DNA from 2 places in the Caloramator sp. E03 genome. Region 2 is predicted to be linked to the other one. Evidence: a T-box and tRNA genes for the amino acid it is inferred to sense, from the RefSeq annotation. Region 2 holds a T-box; the other holds one or more tRNA genes.
The links. The T-box of region 2 lies ahead of trpS (tryptophan--tRNA ligase). A T-box ahead of a tRNA ligase gene usually reads a tRNA of that ligase, here a tRNA-Trp.
Positions count from the first base shown of each region.

Region 1 (9,182 bases), 1.1 Mb from region 2:
AATAATTTCCTATAACTTCAACATTTCTATTATCAATCCTGTATAGTCTTTCAACAGCCCTTTTGTATATCATAAGCTGGTATTTATAATATTCTGCAAGCTCATTAAGTCTTTTTATATTATCTATACGATTACTCTTATAATCTATTATATATGCTTTATAACTATCCTTATCTTTAAAAATGTCAATCCTGTCAATTACACCATTTATGTATATGCTACTATTTTCAAGCACCGGATATCTAAAAGAAAGCTCTGTTTCAACTTTAACCTTTTTTAAGCTATTATTTATTGAGGATTCTATTTTAAAATATCCTTCAATATATTTTTTTATATTGAATTTTACTGTTTCAAACCCAAAATCATTGGAATCTAAAAATTCCTTAATTATCTTTTCAGCTTCATGCTCTATATCAAAACAACTTTTATTATTTTGCATTTTTTCCAATATTCTGTGTATAATAGTACCTTTTACTGAAGCAGAAATATCAGTATTATCATCTAATTTATAATTTATATCTTCATGCAAATCTAAACCCTTTAAAATGTTCCCCGTATCTTTTATACCTGCTATGTATTGAAAAAAATATTTTCTATTACATTCCTTATATAATAGGTATCTACTTATACTTGACTGGATTGAGGGAATTATATCATAATTCCACCTTAGCATTTTTTTATAACTATCACAAACTGTAATTTTATTTTCTTTTAAAGCTGATTCATCATCGTATTTTTCATCAATAAGCAATTTACCATCTATTTTTTCAATTAAATCTTCTTTACTACACATTTTAAGTCCATATTTTATCTGTTTCATAAAGCTATTAAGAATATCATTATCTTTAACATCTATCTCATAGCCTAAAAATCCAAGATATTCCTTTGCCCTTGTTGCTGCAACATAAAGCAGCCTCTTTGAATCCTCTATTTCCCTTTCACAGGCTTTTTTGTAAAACTCATTATAAATAGGGTTTGCCTCCGGTTTATACTCATTTTTATCATTTTTCATTAAAAATACAATTCCCAAATTATTGTCAAAATATATTTTAGGTTTGTTATAGATAATATTATAGGTTAAGTCTTTAGACATACACGGAACTATAACAGCTTTAAATTCAAGCCCCTTTGAGGCATGTATTGTAAGTATCTTTACTGCATCACTATCCTCAGTATCAAGCAAAGCTTCACTGCTCTCTGAATAATTTTCAAGAACTCTTATATAAGCTGGGAATTCCTTTGAAGAATATATATCCTTATTAACAAATTCTAATGCTATGTTAAGCAGCTTTTCTAAATTCCTAAACTTTTGAAATCCATTAGGTTGACTTAATAATATCTCATCGTAATTAGTTTCTTTTATTATCCTTTTTAATAAGTCATAAGCATTATAAAAATATCTTTCATTTTTAAGTTTATTTATTATTAAGGCTGCTCTTTTAATACAATTTTCCTCATCTTTACAATCAATTGAAGATAAAGCAGTATATATATCTATACCATTTATTATCTTTTCAATTATTATAACTATTAAAGAGTCTGATATTGAAAATATAGGTGAACGTAAAACTGCAAAGAGAGATAAGTAATCTTTTTCGTCAAACAGAATTTTATATAGATTCATTATATCTATTATTTCCTGCTTTTCAAAAAATCCCAATCCACCTAAAACGCAGTATGGTATATCATTTTTTATAAATTCATCTTCAAAATTTGAAAGGTTAGTTCTACTTCTTAAAAGAACTGCTATATCCTTGTAATTAAATCCTTCTTTAGTAAGCTTTTTTATCCTTTTTGCAAGTATCTTTGCTTCAATATCAAATTTTAGCTCACCTTTAGTATTATCAATTAAATTTTGAAGAAATTCTAAAACCTGCTCTTTACTTCCTTTTTTCAAAAGTTCCTTGTTATCCTTCCAATAATCATCGCATTTTGAGCCCTGCTTAATGTAAGATATAAGTTCAACCTTTTTACCTTCTATATTTTTGTTTTCATCTGAAGGTTTTAAGCTTTCATAAGGAGTTAATAGATGAACAAATATCTCATTTACAGCATTTATAATATTAGGCTGACTTCTAAAGCATGTAGAAAGAAACCTTTCTTCACCGTTCTTTTTTATTTTTTCACTAACTTCCTTAAATATTTTATAATCTGTTCCTCTAAATCCATATATAGACTGCTTATGATCTCCTACTATAAAAATTTTCCTTTCTTCGATATTATTATCATCACATACAAGGTTATATATAATATTCTTTTGTATTTCATTGATATCTTGAAATTCATCAACAAGAAAATACTTAAACCTTTTTTTATAGTATAAGGATACTTCCTTATTCCTTAGAAGTTTCAAAGCGTATATTTCAAGGTCATTAAAGTCAAGATAGCCTTCCTCCAATTTAAACTTTTCATAACTTTCATGTATTTTTTGTATCATAGCAAATATAGTTTGTTGAAGAGTACTTATTTTGTCCTTTATAGAATCTACCCCTGGAAAATCATTTAAAACATCTTTGCTTATTTCCTTTGCCTTTTCAATATCATATCCACATTCTTTTATCTTAAAATAGCAGGATAAAAGGCAATCTTTTAATCCTCCTGCTACTATAAAATCTGTATCATAAAGTTCTATAAGATATTTTAAAGCCTCAGAAAAATTTTCATCATATATAATATCATTTATAGCTTCTATAGTTATCCTATCTAAAACAGTTCCCTTGTCCACATCTTCAATAATCGAGTAATTAGGATCAATTCCTAACAAATTGTAATTTTCCCTTATTATACCGTCACAAAAGCTGTGTATGGTGCTTATATGAGAGTTTTCCATATCCTCTTTGATTTTTTTCCATTTATTTTTTAAATTAATATCGCTGCTTTTTTGTATTTCTATATCAATAAGCTTTCTAATCCTCTCTTTCATTTCAAGGGCAGCTTTCTCTGTAAAAGTTATTGCAACAATATTATCAACACTATCAGCAGCACCTTCCTTTAAAAGCCTTAAATACCTTGCAGTTAAAACTCTTGTTTTGCCAGAGCCAGCTCCTGCATTAACAGCAATATTTTTTGTTATATCTATTGCATAAAACTGTTCTTCATTAACTTCATACTGATCTAAAATATCCTTTTCAATCATTTTGACACCTCCATCATAGCATCTTTAAAATTTTCATACCTACAAATTCCTTTATAACCACACTTAAATTCATAAGCATTCTCCGGACAAGCTATTGGCATTTTAAATTCCTTTTTTGTTATTTTTTCAATAATTATAATCGCCTGGTCTTTTATGAAATCAAGAATATATTTAAAGTTTTCCTTTGAAACTGTATCTTTCTTTCTGCTATTTATTGCCTTTTTATATTCCTCTACTATTAATCCATCCCTTTTTTTATCTTCAATACTATAATATATAAGCCCCACACATTCTGGATTAGAAATACCAAATTCTTTAGTTAAAAAGTTTAAAACACAGTAATAATATATACCAAGCTGAAAATCTTCTCCGCATAATATATTTTTAATATCTGGTACAGAACTCTTCTTATAATCATATACTATAAATCTCCCTGTCGGTTTATCTTTATCAAATTCAACATCAACCCTATCTACATTAGCAACAACATTAAATGGTTTCAAAGCCTCATATTCCTTGAAGTTTTTTTCAAAATATATAGGCTTTAAAAAACAATTTGTTGCTTTTTTATAGTTATTAAGATACTCAGCATCTTTTTTTAGAAAATCGCATAAAACATTTTCTATTTCTTCTTTCTTTGCATCCATTAAAATTTTTTCAATATTTAAATATGATGTATTATCTATTACTTTGTCTATGCAATCCTTTAAAAGCCCTTCGTTAAATGTGTAGATATCTGTACTGCTTTCATAATAGGCTTTTAATATTCTATGATATATAAGGCCAATGCTTTTAGGATTATATTCATCATCAGATATTCTAATACCTAATACATTTTCTATAAAATACTTAAAAGGACATTTTACAAAATTATTAATCTGAGATGCACTAAATAGATAGTCCTTATGGTTCTGTTTAATGGGAACCTTTACTGTACCGTTGAATATATTTAAATTACTGTCTATATACCTTTGCCTTTCTACCCTCGTGCTATAATCGTTATACCATAATTCTTCATTAAATTCTTCAAATAAATCCTGAACGTTTTCAATAATACTTTGCCACTTTAGAATTTGAATTGCTGCTTTTGCCTCTTTATTGCTATAAATCTTGTCAAGTGACACATTAAACCTATCTCTCATATACCTCTTATCTGAAGATATATTTAAAAGTGCTTCTTTTGTTAGCATTCCTTCTATTTCCTCAAGAAAAGATGACTTTATCATATAAGAGCCATCTTCATCTGCCGTTCTATAGCTTAAATACAGTCCCTTTTCAGCACAGGAGCATGTTAATACAAACCTTATCTTTTCCCTTTCAAGTTCAAATGAGTGGCAATTAATATAAAGTCCATATTTTTTTAATATCTCCCTCTCTTCAATTGTAAATATTCCTCCTTTTGCAGAAGGCTTTGGATAAATACCGTCGTTTAATCCTAAAATAAATACAAAATCGTACCTTACAGCCCTTAAAAGATCAGGATCTAATATCTTAACACCCATAGCATCCGGTCTTTTAATAGTTATGGTTTCATTAATTGCGGCGGCCTTAATATATTTTAAAAAATCATCATAGCTGATTATTATATCTTGGAATTTTAAGGTATTATATAAATTTTTAATCTTTTTAATGAAGCTTATTATTGAAACATAAGCCTTTATATCTCTAATATAAACATCAGAGTCTATTTTCCTATCCCCATAAAATGCTTTAAGCCTTGTTTTATAATCTATACTTTTGATTATTTCTTCTAATACATCTAAATAATTACTTATGCTATTATTATTTGGAACAGATTTTAATCTACATAAAATATTTTCTGCCTCTTCCTTTGAAAAATAGAAATTATCAAGATTTATATCTTCTAATTCTTGGTTTTTTTGCTTTAGTAAAGAAATTAACTCTCTAAAAAATGGATGCATAGTAAGATTAATATGATATCCACAGTTTACTGGAATACCCATTTCGTTAAATATATCCAATATAGCACCTTCATATTCATCCCTTGAATTTGTAACTAATGCAATATTCGAAGGTTGAATAGAATTATTTACAACTAATTCTTTGACTATTCTTGATACTTGTCTAACTTCATCTTCAATACAAGGTGCATTAATAATTCTTATTTCATCTATTTTATCTATAAACTTATTATGATTATTAAAAATGTTTAAAGATATTTCTTCTATTCCTTTAGAAATTAAAACCTTATTAAATTTTGTATCAATAATTTCAAACTGCAATTTAGTAAGATTATTTATAATTTCCCTTTTTATAAAATCTTCATTGGCCTTTGTTTTAAAAGGAATGTTGCAGATATACCTTATACTATTATTTTTATCAGTGATATTTTTTATAAGCTCAATGTTTATTGGATCTATATATATATATCCATCTATAATAAAGATTCCAACATCTTTAAATCCTTCGTACTTTAAAGCACTTTCTGCTGCTATAAAAGAAATATCATCTACATCGTAATAATCAAGCTCTTTTAAACTTTGCTGATATAAATTATAAAGAGTGTATATATCATAGCATTTTTTATAAAGTATTTTATTTTCTTCCTTATTATTAATTTCATCTAATATATTTTTAAAACCATTTACAGTTATATTGAATCTTTTTAATCGCTTTATAATATTATAAGCAGACTGTATAAAACCTTCCTTATTTAAAACCTTTGAGAAAAATATAAAAGAATCATGGTACCTTTTACAAATATTTTCTAATATAATAAATATCGCAGACTCATCTATAACCCTTGAAAAATCTATATAATTTTTTGAAATCTCCCATTCAAGATCATCAAATCCTCCGACAAAGGTATTCATTATTCCACCGTATTTTTTAATAAGCCTATTTCTAACATCAAATATAGCTTCCCTTGAAGGAGCAATGTATATTACTTTTTTCCCAGAGTTTAATATTTTAATACATTCTTCTATAAGGTATTCCCTTGATTCCTCTAATAATTTATTAAAATATATCTCTTTCATAGCGGTACCTCCAAATCTTTACTTATCTTAATTTTATCATATAAAATGATATAATATTAGAAGGAGGGATGCGTATGTTTTTTATTGGAATTTTTGGAATAGAAACAAAACAAGAAGAAATAAAAGATGTTCAAAACGTTATATGTAAAGGCTGTGGCTCTTTAACTTCTTATAGGCTAATAAAAACATATAACCTTTTTCACTTTTTCTTTATACCTATTATAAAATGGAGTAAAAGATATTTTTTAATATCAAGATGCTGCAATTCAGCCTTTGAAATATTACCGGAAAAAGGAGAACAACTTGAAAGGGGAATGGATATACCCCTTAATGATGATGACTTAAAACCTTTATACAATGAATATTCATATAACCTTTGCCCAAACTGCAAAAGAGAAGTCGATTTAAATTTCATGTACTGTCCATTTTGTGGAACTAAGTTAAGATGATTAACCTTTAAAAAACTTATCTCATATTATGTCTATTAGGGAGGCGATAATATGGGATATTGGGGTATTTTATCTGTAGTTGTAATATTATTAGTTTACTACTTTATAAACAAATCAGCTGCTAAAAAAATAGCCTTAGAGCTTATGCTCTATATTGAAAAAAGGGCTGAAGAGCTTGCAATCTCTGAAGGAAAAGACAAATTTGAATGGGTAGTAAACCAATACGACAACCTGCCTAAAATAATAAGAACAGTAATTACTAAAGACACTTTTAAACTTCTAATTCAAGAGCTCTTTGATGAAGCTATGAAAGTAATAGATAAAGCAAACAATTAACTCTTTACGAAAGGGTATTGCATTTTTTCGAAATATATTATATAATATACCTTGTCGCAGGGGTATAGCTCAATTGGTAGAGTAGCGGTCTCCAAAACCGTTGGTTGAGGGTTCGATTCCTTCTGCCCCTGCCATTTTTATTTTTTAAAACGGACAGAAAACGGATAAAATTAAGCTCTGGTTTAAGCCAGAGCTTTTTAAATTTTAAAACCTATAATATTTTGTCCTTTATACTTTATAATACAAACCTGTCCACCATTCTTTTTAGATTTTCCGCCATATTTGAAAGCATTGTTGCTGATGATAGTATTTCTTCCTGACCTGCTGTCTGTTCTTCCACTGCAGTTGCAACTTCTTGTGTTTCAGTTAAGGAAATATTTACAGTTTTAATTATTAAGTTACTAAGCTCATTTACTTTTTCAACTGCTTTAGCCATGTCCTCCATTTGTCCATTAATATCTGTAACCTTTTTATGTACATCATCATTAGTTGAAACAATATCTACAAAGGCTTTCATAGCATCTTCAGCATAAGCCCTTCCTGATTTAACCTCATTAACTCCTGAAACCATATTATCAGCAACCTGCTCAGCTTCGTTTTGAATTTCTTTTAAAATTGAAGTTATCTCTTTTGCTGCCTCTAATGTACTTTCAGCAAGCTTCCTAACTTCATCTGCCACAACAGCAAAACCACGCCCTGCCTCTCCTGCACGGGCTGCCTCTATTGCTGCATTAAGTGCAAGAAGGTTTGTCTGAGATGCAACCTCTGATATGGTTCCAAGAACATTTTCTATATTGCTTGATCTTTGTTTTAAAGTATCCGTTATTGTCTTTGTATATGATATTTTATTTTCAATTACCATTATCTGATTTATAAGTCCATTCATTTTTTCGTTACCAAGATTTGCTGCTTTTGAAGCATTTTCAGAGGATTTTAAAACACCATTTGAATCTTTATATACCTTGGAAACTCCATCTCTTAACCTTTCTATTGCTTCTGCAGCATTACGGCATTCATTATCAAGTTTTTCTATACCATCGGAAACCTGTTGCATAGAAGATGCAATTTGTTCATTTACCTTTGAGCTCTGATTTGTATTTCCTTTTAACAATTCAGCACATCTTGTAAGCTCATCACTCTCTTTACTTATTTCACCAATAAGTTCCCTTAAATTCTCGTTCATTTTATTAAACGCCTCAGCAAGAACATATATCTCATCTTTTGATTTCACATTAATTTTTTCAACACCTAAATTACCATCTGCTATATTCTTTGCAGAATTTGCAACCTTTGAAATTGCATTTGTAATATTATATGAGAGAAAAATTGCTACAAAAATGCTTATAAGACCAAATAATATTATTGCACCAATAAGTATACCACCAGTATAGGAAATAGTTTTATCAAGTTCTTTTTTTAAAGTATGCTGATTTTTTAACTCCGTTGATATAAGTACTTGAAATTGATTTTTTAAAAATCCATCTATCTTTTTTACTTCTTCATTTGCCTTAAGCGCCTCACTGAATTTATTTTCTTTTATACTACTGAAGGATTTATTCACTTGCTCTTCATAAGATTCAAGCATCTTTCCTAAAGTATAAAGTATCTTCCTACCTTCATCATCTTTTATGTAACCATCTAATACTTTAAGCTCATTTTTAAGCTTTTCTATTGCTTCAAAGGCTTTTTTCTCATTTTCAACCTTTCTATCCATAAAGTAGTTATAAACTACCTGAGGAACCACAGATGATATGTCAGACAGCTGATTAATGTAGACAGTAGTTTCAATCATTCTGTTAAGTTCCTTTATCTTACTTGTTAATGTAAAATAAGAACCTGCTGCAGTTGCACCCATTAAAATAACAATAGAAACAAACCCTGCAATCAGCTTAATCCTTAAAGAAGCTTTAAATAAATCAGATAATCTAAATGATTCCTTTCTAGTTAATTTAGTTTTTTTAGATGAAAATAAATCTTTCTTCATAACCTATCCCCCATTCTATATAAAATTCCGCTAACAAATACGTTAACAATTTCTTTATATATAATTATCGGAATTATTATGAAAAATTTATAATATTCAATAAATTTTCAACAACAAATGGATAAAAATAATACTTTTTAGTAATTAAGTTAAAATGTGGATAATACATTTAAAAAAATAACTATAAAATATTTAACTTGTTTGATTGATCTATATTCATTCTCTGAGTCATAAAATAATCTGAATCAAAAGGAATAAATATAACGAAAGTTTTTCTA
Region 1 is NZ_CP040093.1:2,032,059-2,041,240, reverse strand. Features, by position in the region: gene FDN13_RS09985 (UvrD-helicase domain-containing protein) at 1-3,136, opposite strand, end outside; gene FDN13_RS09980 (PD-(D/E)XK nuclease family protein) at 3,133-6,135, opposite strand; gene FDN13_RS09975 (zinc ribbon domain-containing protein) at 6,210-6,584, shown strand; gene FDN13_RS09970 (hypothetical protein) at 6,636-6,920, shown strand; tRNA gene FDN13_RS09965 (tRNA-Trp) at 6,979-7,054, shown strand; gene FDN13_RS09960 (methyl-accepting chemotaxis protein) at 7,156-8,904, opposite strand.
Region 1: it encodes a tRNA-Trp, which carries the amino acid that the T-box ahead of trpS (tryptophan--tRNA ligase) is inferred to sense. The anticodon was not compared.

Region 2 (9,182 bases):
TGCAATATTCATGCAAAATTATGATTTAAATGAACACGTTAATAAAATAAAACAAGTATATAAGAAGAGACGAGATCTTATGCTTGAAACTATGGAAAAGGAATTTCCAAAGAGCTGTACCTTCACTCATCCTAAGGGTGGATTATTTACATGGGTTACTCTCCCTGAAGGATTAGATGCTGCTAAAATACTTGAAATATGCTTAAAAGAAAATGTTGCCTTTGTACCTGGTGGTTCCTTTTTCCCAAATGGAGGTCATGCAAATCATTTTAGGCTTAATTTTTCAAATATGACTGAGGAAAAGATAGTTGAAGGTATTAAAAGGCTTGGAAAAGTTTTAAGAAGTCTATAATTAAATAAGACCACTTTTAATATGATCACCCACCTTTTTAGGTGGGTGATTTGTAAAATTAAGAAAATAATAAATTAAAGGAGGTTTATTAATATGGCTAAATTATCCCAAAGAATATTAAACCTGCAGGCCTCACCAATTCGAAAGCTTGCTCCTTTAGCTGACAATGCTAAAAAAGAAGGGAAAAAAGTATATCATTTAAACATAGGACAACCAGACATACATACTCCTGAAGTTTTCTATGAAGCAATAAAAAATTTTAATGAACCAGTATTAAAATATAGTGATTCCCATGGTATATCTGAACTAATCGATAGTTTTATAAAATACTATAAAAAATGGGACATCCATTTTGAAAGTGATGAGATAATGGTAACAAATGGTGGAAGTGAAGCAATTTTATTTGCTTTAATGGGTGTTTGTGATTATGGCGACAACGTTTTAATACCCGAGCCATTTTATACTAATTACAATGGTTTTGCTCAAATCGCAGGTGTTAATGTATCCTCCTTTCTCACAAAAGCTGAAGAAGGTTTCCATTTACCACCTAAATCTGAAATTGTAAAACACATAAATGATAAAACAAGAGCAATACTTCTATCAAATCCTGGTAATCCTACTGGAGTTGTATATACAAAAGAAGAAATTAACCTTATTGCTGAAATAGCAAAAGAATATGATTTATTTATAATAGCTGATGAAGTTTATAGGGAATTTGTTTATGATAACCTTGAATACACAAGCTTTATGAAGGTTACCGGAATAGAAAAAAGAGTTATTTTAATAGATAGTATATCAAAAAGATATAGTGCTTGTGGTGCAAGGATTGGTCTTGTTGCAAGTAAAAATAAAGAGCTTATTGCAAATATTTTAAAACTTTGTCAGTCAAGACTTTGTACTCCAACTATTGAACAGATAGGTGCTGCAAAGCTTATAGATACACCCCAAGAATATTTCTTTGAAGTTAAAAAAGAATATCAAAAAAGAAGGGATGTTGTTTTCAATGCTTTAAAGGAAATGCCTGGAGTTGTATGCCAAAAGCCAACTGGTGCATTCTATGTTGTTGCTAAACTGCCAGTAAAAGATGCTGAAGACTTTGTAAAATGGTTATTAACTGATTTTTCAGTCAACAATGAAACTGTAATGCTTGCACCTGCAGCAGGTTTTTATTCTACGGAAGGCCTTGGTCTTGATGAAGTAAGAATATCTTACTGTTTAAAGTGTGAAGATTTAGAAAAGGCAATGAATATTTTAAAAGCCGGACTTGAAGAATATAAAAATACTAAAGAATAATTTTTTAGGCAGGGTATATACCCTGCCTTTAATCAAAATAGTTTATTTTCATAGCAGCTCTAACTTCACGCATAGTTTCTTTTGCTATTTCCCTTGCCCTGTTAGTCCCTGATAATAGTATTTCATCTACAACTTTAGGATGAGATTCATAATATGCTCTTTTTTCTCTAAAAGGAGATATAAACTCATTTATTTTTTCTCCAAGTATTCTCTTACATTCTACACAACCTATCTTTCCACCCTTGCACATTTCTTCTATATTACACTTATCTTCTTTATTAAATATCCCTTGATATGAAAAAACTGTACAAATATCTGGGTTACCGGGGTCAGATTTTTTAATTCTATTTGGATCTGTAACTGCATTTCTAACTTTTTTCATAATTTCCTCATAGCTTTCAGAAAGGTAAATAGCATTACCATAGCTTTTACTCATCTTAAGTTTTCCATCAAGCCCTACAAGCCTTGGAACATCTCCAACTAAAGCTTCAGGTTCAACAAGTACAGGTGCATAAAGCTCATTAAACCTTCTAACAATCTTTCTGCACATTTCAATATGAGGAACTTGGTCCTCCCCAACTGGCACAAGGTTAGCTTTGCAAAAACTGATATCTGCAGCTTGTGATACTGGATATCCAAGGAAGCCATAAGTTAAATCATCATACCCTCTCTCTTTTGCTTCAGTTTTTATAGTTGGATTATGCCTTAAGCTATTTACAGAAACAAACATTGAATAATATATGGTAAGTTCTGCAATTTCAGGAATTAAAGATTGTACAAAAATAGTTGAAATCTCAGGATCTATACCTACCGATAGATAATCTATAGCTACATTTCTAAGGTTTTCTGATAACATACCCGGATTTTCAAAATGCGTTGTAAGTGCTTGAACATCAGCAAGTATAATAAAAGTTTCATATTCATGTTGAAGTTTTACTCTGTTTTGAAGGCTACCAAAATAGTGTCCAAGATGAAGCTTTCCAGTAGTTCTATCACCTGTTAATATTCTTCCTTTCATATAAGACAACCTCCTTAAAATGTATAATAAAAAAACTCCTCATCCATAATGGGACGAGAAGTTACCCGCGGTACCACCCAAATTAGCATAATGCTCACTTTACCTTTAACGCAGGAATACGGCAATTCTTACTTAATTCAGATGCAGCTCAAGGCCCCATTCAGCATTCTATTCGTCCCGGCTCTCACCAAACCCGGTTCGCTTTACGAAGTCGATATGCTTACTATTTCCTATCATAGCTTTAAAATAATTTTATAATATAAAATAAACTAAAGCAATATTAATTATTATTTTTTAAAATAATTGAAGCACTTCCATATAAAAACTCAAAACCATATTTTTTATACAAATTTATAGCCTTTTTATTATTACTATCTACAGTAAGATATAACTTTTCAATTCCGTTTGCTTTGCAACTTTTTATAATTTCATTTAAAAAATAATATCCAAAACCTCTACCTTGAAATTCTTGTACTATTCCAAAGTTCACAAGATAATAACTATTCTGTGTCTTAATAATTTGCCCATATCCTATTGGTGATCCTTTATATTCAATAAAAAAACATAAATTTTTTAGAAACTTACTGCTATTTTCTTCATAAATTACTTCATTTAACGTTAATTCTATTCTATCTTTAACCTTTGAAAAAATGTCATTTTGCAACATTACTCTAATGTTTTCCTCATGACCTATTTTCATTTTCCTTACAAATAAATCATTACTATTATTATAGTCTATTTCCGTATTTTTACTCAAAATATCTAAATACATATATAAATAGTTTTCTTTTATTTTTATATTATAATATTTTTTATACATGCTTATATTTAGTTTTTTATATTTTATTTTTAATTTATACTCGTTATTTTTAAAATCATTTTTTAAAATATAAAGCAACTTAAAAAAAGAAAAAGTTTTGTTTGTTGGAATAACAAAAACTTCATAATCATTATGAAAAAATAATATGCATTGTAATATATAATTTTCATAAACTAAAAAGCAAGTTTTTTTTAATACATGTTTTATAATGCTTGAATTAAATTCGCTGTGAAAGTTCGCGTTTTGTGATACATTATTAATTATCCTCTTTATATAAATTATATCTTTAATTTTAGCATTATTAATTGTAAGCATTTTGGCACCTTCATAATTATTTATCTTTTTTAAATATTTTTGATAAAAAACCTTTCTTGCGCTCTTTCTCATATTTTAGCTTTTCCTTCAGTTCAATTATTTCATAAGATTTTTGCTTTAGTTCCATTTTTAATTTCATATTTTCGCTGATAAGTACATCTCTTTCTTTGCTACTAATGTTTTTATTAAGTTCATTTATATTACAATTAATCTCCTGCAATTTTTCATTAATTATCTTTATTATGTTCTGACTTAAGGGAAGTAAAGAAGCGTCATTGCCATCAAAGGTCAAATCCTTTGCTATTGCAATTTCCTGTAATCCTTCAAATCTATTATCTTCTAATATTTTTTTAATTTGACCGTTAGTATAACCTTGCTGCTGAAGTTGTCTAATAAAAATTAATTTATCAAATTCTTTTTGAGTGAAAAACCTTCTGCCATTAACATCCCTTGGTATATTTAGATTGAATTCCTTTTCGTAATATCTAATTACCGAAGCCTTATATCCTGTTTTTTCACAAACATCTTTAAATGTATACGTTATTCCACCCATATTACCACCCCACATATATATTCTTTAAAATATAATATTTTCCTTCTAAATATGTGGAGTAATCAAATACAAAAATATACAACATATTTACATTATATGTTAATCCATTGTCGAATAACAAAAAATATTAAAAAACATATTGACTATATCTTCATATCATGATATATTATATTTCGTCAGCTATATATTATAACAATGTGGCCCCTTGGTCAAGTGGTTAAGACATCGCCCTTTCACGGCGGTAACATGGGTTCGAATCCCGTAGGGGTCACCACTTGGGTCTTTAGCTCAGCTGGCTAGAGCAACCGGCTCATAACCGGTCGGTCCGGGGTTCGAATCCCTGAAGGCCCACCATTAAATTAATACGGCCAGATAGCTCAGTCGGTAGAGCAGTGGACTGAAAATCCTCGTGTCGCTGGTTCGATTCCGGCTCTGGCCACCAAAAGCAACTTTCAAAGTTGCTTTTTTTATTTATTTAAACCATAATAATTTATAAAGTCCTCTATAAATTTATCCTGCATATCAATATATCTTAAAATTCGATTTAGCTTTTTTAAATATTTTTCATCTTCCCACTTTTTATGTTTATGATATCTTTTAATTCCTAACTTCCAAAACTTATGAGGAAAAATTATAAAGGCAAGCATTATTTCATATTCTTCCAAAGATAATGGATTTACTTTTGAATATTCTAATATTAATTCTTGAGCTTTATTAAAATCCCATGAGTAAATTCTTTTATGCATTATTCTTCTTATAAATTTTGCAACATCGTAAACACAAATATCATAGGTTATACTATCAAAATCAATTAAATATACATTTCCAATATCATCTATTATAATATTTTGATAATAAAAACTATCATGGCATATACTTTTCTCGTACTTTGCTCTTTTAAGTAAATCATAATATTTAGATTCATCAAGCATTTTAATTGAAATATCCATATATTTAATTGCTCCATCAATAGCATTAAAATATTGAATATCAAATATGCTTTTTACTTTTTTATCTTCAATTATCTTTTTAAATTTTAAAAGATCTTGCTTTCTTTTTCTAAGTTCTAAAGGCCAATTTTTTATCTTGTTTTCTATTTTTATTTCTTTATAATAAAAACCTTTTGATTTTAAATGGAACTCAGCAAGCAATTTAATAGCCATTTTAAGCTCATCTATATCATATATATTGCATTCTCTACCTTCAATCCATTCTGTCACGTAATATATTGATTTTTTTGTTTTAACATATTCTTTGCCATCTGATGTAAGTATAAATGATGCTATATTATTAAATCCATTATTATTAAGATATTTAATTAAATGATAATTTTTTATAACTTTTTTATTGCTATGCCTTACTTTCTTTAAACAATAACTTTTATTATTGAATTTAATTTTGTATACGTTTCTAATTTTTTCTATACTTTCAGGTTCTATTGCATAGTGCTTTAAAATTTTTTTTACTTTGCTATATTCATCATAATTTATTTTATTATTAGATTGTAGATTTGATGGCATAAGATACTCCTTACAAATGTTATAATAAAGTATATTTATAATGTTTGTAATTTATTACCTGTTTATTTATCATTTATGATAATATATATTATGATATATATTTATTAAAAATATATATTGACATACGCGCAGCTATATTTTATAATAAGAAATATCCGAGAGGGCCTTTAGCTCAGCTGGCTAGAGCAACCGGCTCATAACCGGTCGGTCCGGGGTTCGAATCCCTGAAGGCCCACCATTTCATAATACGCCGGCTTAGCTCAATCGGTAGAGCAACTGACTTGTAATCAGTAGGTTATTGGTTCGATTCCGATAGCCGGCTCCATACGAGGAGGGATTCCCGAGCGGCCAAAGGGGGCAGACTGTAAATCTGTTGTCAGTGACTTCGATGGTTCGAATCCATCTCCCTCCACCAAAGTGCAAGAAAACCTTGCACTTTTTTTATGCCTTGTTTTAAATAAAAAAATAGCTTCTACTATCGTAGAAGCGGCATAAGGCAAATCTTCCCTTTGAGTTTAAATTTATATTACAAAAAATATATAGCTAAGTCAACATATTTATTTCATTTATAGAAGATTATTCCTGCATAACTGTATACAGTATTTTATTCTTTTAAGAACTTATATGCAAAAGCTGCCTGTGCTGCACATCCGACTATCATACAACTTTCATCGATATCAAAATAGCTTCCATGAGCTGGATTTATAATACCCTTTTCTTCATTCCTACATCCTAATCTGTAATATAAAGCGGGAATTATTTGTGCATAATAAGCAAAATCTTCTACTCCCATAGAAGGCTTTTCAATTTCGATAAACTCAGCAATTTTATCTTTCTCTATAATATCCTTAAATAAATTAAACAGCTCATTATCATTTTGAAATGATGGATAACCTTCAATATATTCAAAGCTTGCTTTCCCCCTATACAATTTTGCAGTATTTTCAACAATCTCTTTAACTCTTCCTACACAATAATCTCTTAAATCTTTTCCAAGAGTTCTTATTATACCCTCCATAACTACACTTGAACTTATAGCATTAAGTGCAGTACCTCCATTAATTTTTCCTATTGTTATAATAGCATTGTCAACTGCTGCAATTTCCCTTGAAACAATACCTTGAAGATTATCAATTATTTTTGCAGCTATATATATACTATCAACTCCATCTTCAGGGTGAGCTCCATGGGATCCCTTTCCCCTAACGTTTATTGTAAAAGGATTTGAAGCTGCACATACTACTCCCTTTTTTACTCCTATTTTACCTAAGCTCATAGTTTCATCTACATGAAGAGCAATTATGGCTTTAACTTTATCTAAGCAACCATATTCTATCATTTCCTTTGCTCCTCCATAAGTCTCTTCAGCTGGCTGAAATATTAGCCTAACTGTACCATCAAGTTCTTTTTCTATTTCTTTTAATATTGCTGCAGCACCTATTTGAATTGCAGTATGCCCATCATGACCACAGGCATGCATATATCCTTCAATTTGTGATTTATAAGGTACATCTTTTAAATCAACAACCTCTAAGGCATCCATATCTGCTCTCAAAGCTACTATTTTATTCTTTTTGGAACCAATATCAGCTATAATACCATTATTATCGTATTTTGTATATTTAATACCAAGTTCTTTTAAATAAGACTCAACAAGCTCTGTAGTCTTATAAAGCTTATTATCAATTTCAGGATACTTATGAAGGCTTCTTCTTATTGTAACCATCATATCATATACGTTTTTAGCTTTTTCTAAAAAATTATTCATTGCTTACACCATCCTCCATAAAATATAGTTTATTATTTTCTATCCTCACCTTTACATTTAACGGTATTGTAATTTTTCTTTTTTCATGTCCCACTAAAAAGTCATAATATATTGGCAGCTGTATTTTTGAAAAAAAATCAAATATAACTTGATTAAAGGAAAGGCTTTTATCTTTATCTTCAGCCTCACAATTTGTAAACTGTCCAAGTATAACAGCTTTTACTTTATTAAAAACACCACATAACTTGAGCTGATAGAGCATCCTGTCAATTTTATATGGTTCTTCATCTATATCCTCAATAAATAATATTTTATCTTTAAATAAATTTTCATAGGCAGTACCCAATAGAGAGCATATCAAACTTAAGTTTCCACCTAAGATTCTACCTTCAACATCTTTTTGATTGATTGCATTTAAACTATAAGCTTTTCCTTTGATATTGCCAGTTACGCATTCAATAAATTTTTTAATTGTAAAATCATCATTTTCAGATATATCTGATGCTAACATTGGTCCATGAAATGTTACAAGTTTTGTATTTTTAAATATTGCAAAATGTAGTGCCGTTATGTCACTATAACCACAAAATATCTTTGGATTATTTCTTATCACATCATAATCAATCATATCAAGTATTCTTATTGTGCCATAGCCTCCCCTAAGGCATATTATTGCATCTATACTCTTGTCCATAAAAAATTTATTTATATCATTTACACGTATTTTATCTTCTCCAGCAAGAAAGCCATGCCTTTGAAAGCAGCTATCTCCTAAAACTACATCAAAACCCATCTCTTTTAAAATATTAACTCCTCTTTCTATACTATCTTTATCATAAGCAGGGCTTGCCGGAGCAATTATACCTATTTTACTACCTATCTTTAACTTCTTTGGTTTTATCAAATTACCACTCCCTCTATAAAAATAAATGCTTCCAAAAGGAAGCACCCTATGAATAGCATATCAGACTTAATAGCTTTTTTTCAATATCTTTAATTTTAACATCTTCACTATAGGATAAACAAAGTTTTATAATTCTATATGCTGTTTTAAAATCTTTGTTTATGTAGTATATATATGCAAGGTTTATGTAGCTATTTATAAATTTAGAATCAAGTTCAATACAATTTAAAAAGCACTCTACTGCTAATTTATAATTATCAGTTTCAAGGTACGCAGTTCCAAGATTATAATATATTACTGCATTTATAAGTCCATTTTTTATAGCTTCTTTAAAATGATAAATCGCAGAAAAATACTTTTTTTCACAACAGCAACAAAGACCCATATAGTAATTATAGAGCTTATAATTATCTTTAAAATTTTTTTCTATTAACTTTTTGGCATAATTAATATCATTTTCATTTATAAATTTAATTATATATTTTTCTAACATAGCTTTCTCCTTTAAAGTTTCATTTTACTTTTAAATTATATACTTTAAAGGAGATTTTTATACCTACTATTTACTTCTTAAATTATTAGCAATCTGCCACATTTCATCAGCAGACTTTACAATTCTTGAATTGATTTCAAAGGCTC
Region 2 is NZ_CP040093.1:126,080-135,261, forward strand. Features, by position in the region: gene FDN13_RS00625 (PLP-dependent aminotransferase family protein) at 1-352, shown strand, start outside; gene FDN13_RS00630 (pyridoxal phosphate-dependent aminotransferase) at 446-1,645, shown strand; gene trpS (tryptophan--tRNA ligase) at 1,674-2,663, opposite strand; T-box leader at 2,710-2,909, opposite strand; gene FDN13_RS00640 (GNAT family N-acetyltransferase) at 2,944-3,798, opposite strand; gene FDN13_RS00645 (MerR family transcriptional regulator) at 3,815-4,351, opposite strand; tRNA gene FDN13_RS00650 (tRNA-Glu) at 4,551-4,625, shown strand; tRNA gene FDN13_RS00655 (tRNA-Ile) at 4,629-4,705, shown strand; tRNA gene FDN13_RS00660 (tRNA-Phe) at 4,718-4,793, shown strand; gene FDN13_RS00665 (CotS family spore coat protein) at 4,819-5,871, opposite strand; tRNA gene FDN13_RS00670 (tRNA-Ile) at 6,033-6,109, shown strand; tRNA gene FDN13_RS00675 (tRNA-Thr) at 6,121-6,196, shown strand; tRNA gene FDN13_RS00680 (tRNA-Tyr) at 6,202-6,286, shown strand; gene FDN13_RS00685 (M20 metallopeptidase family protein) at 6,476-7,639, opposite strand; gene FDN13_RS00690 (S66 peptidase family protein) at 7,632-8,543, opposite strand; gene FDN13_RS00695 (tetratricopeptide repeat protein) at 8,590-9,036, opposite strand; gene FDN13_RS00700 (flagellar hook-basal body protein) at 9,103-9,182, opposite strand, start outside.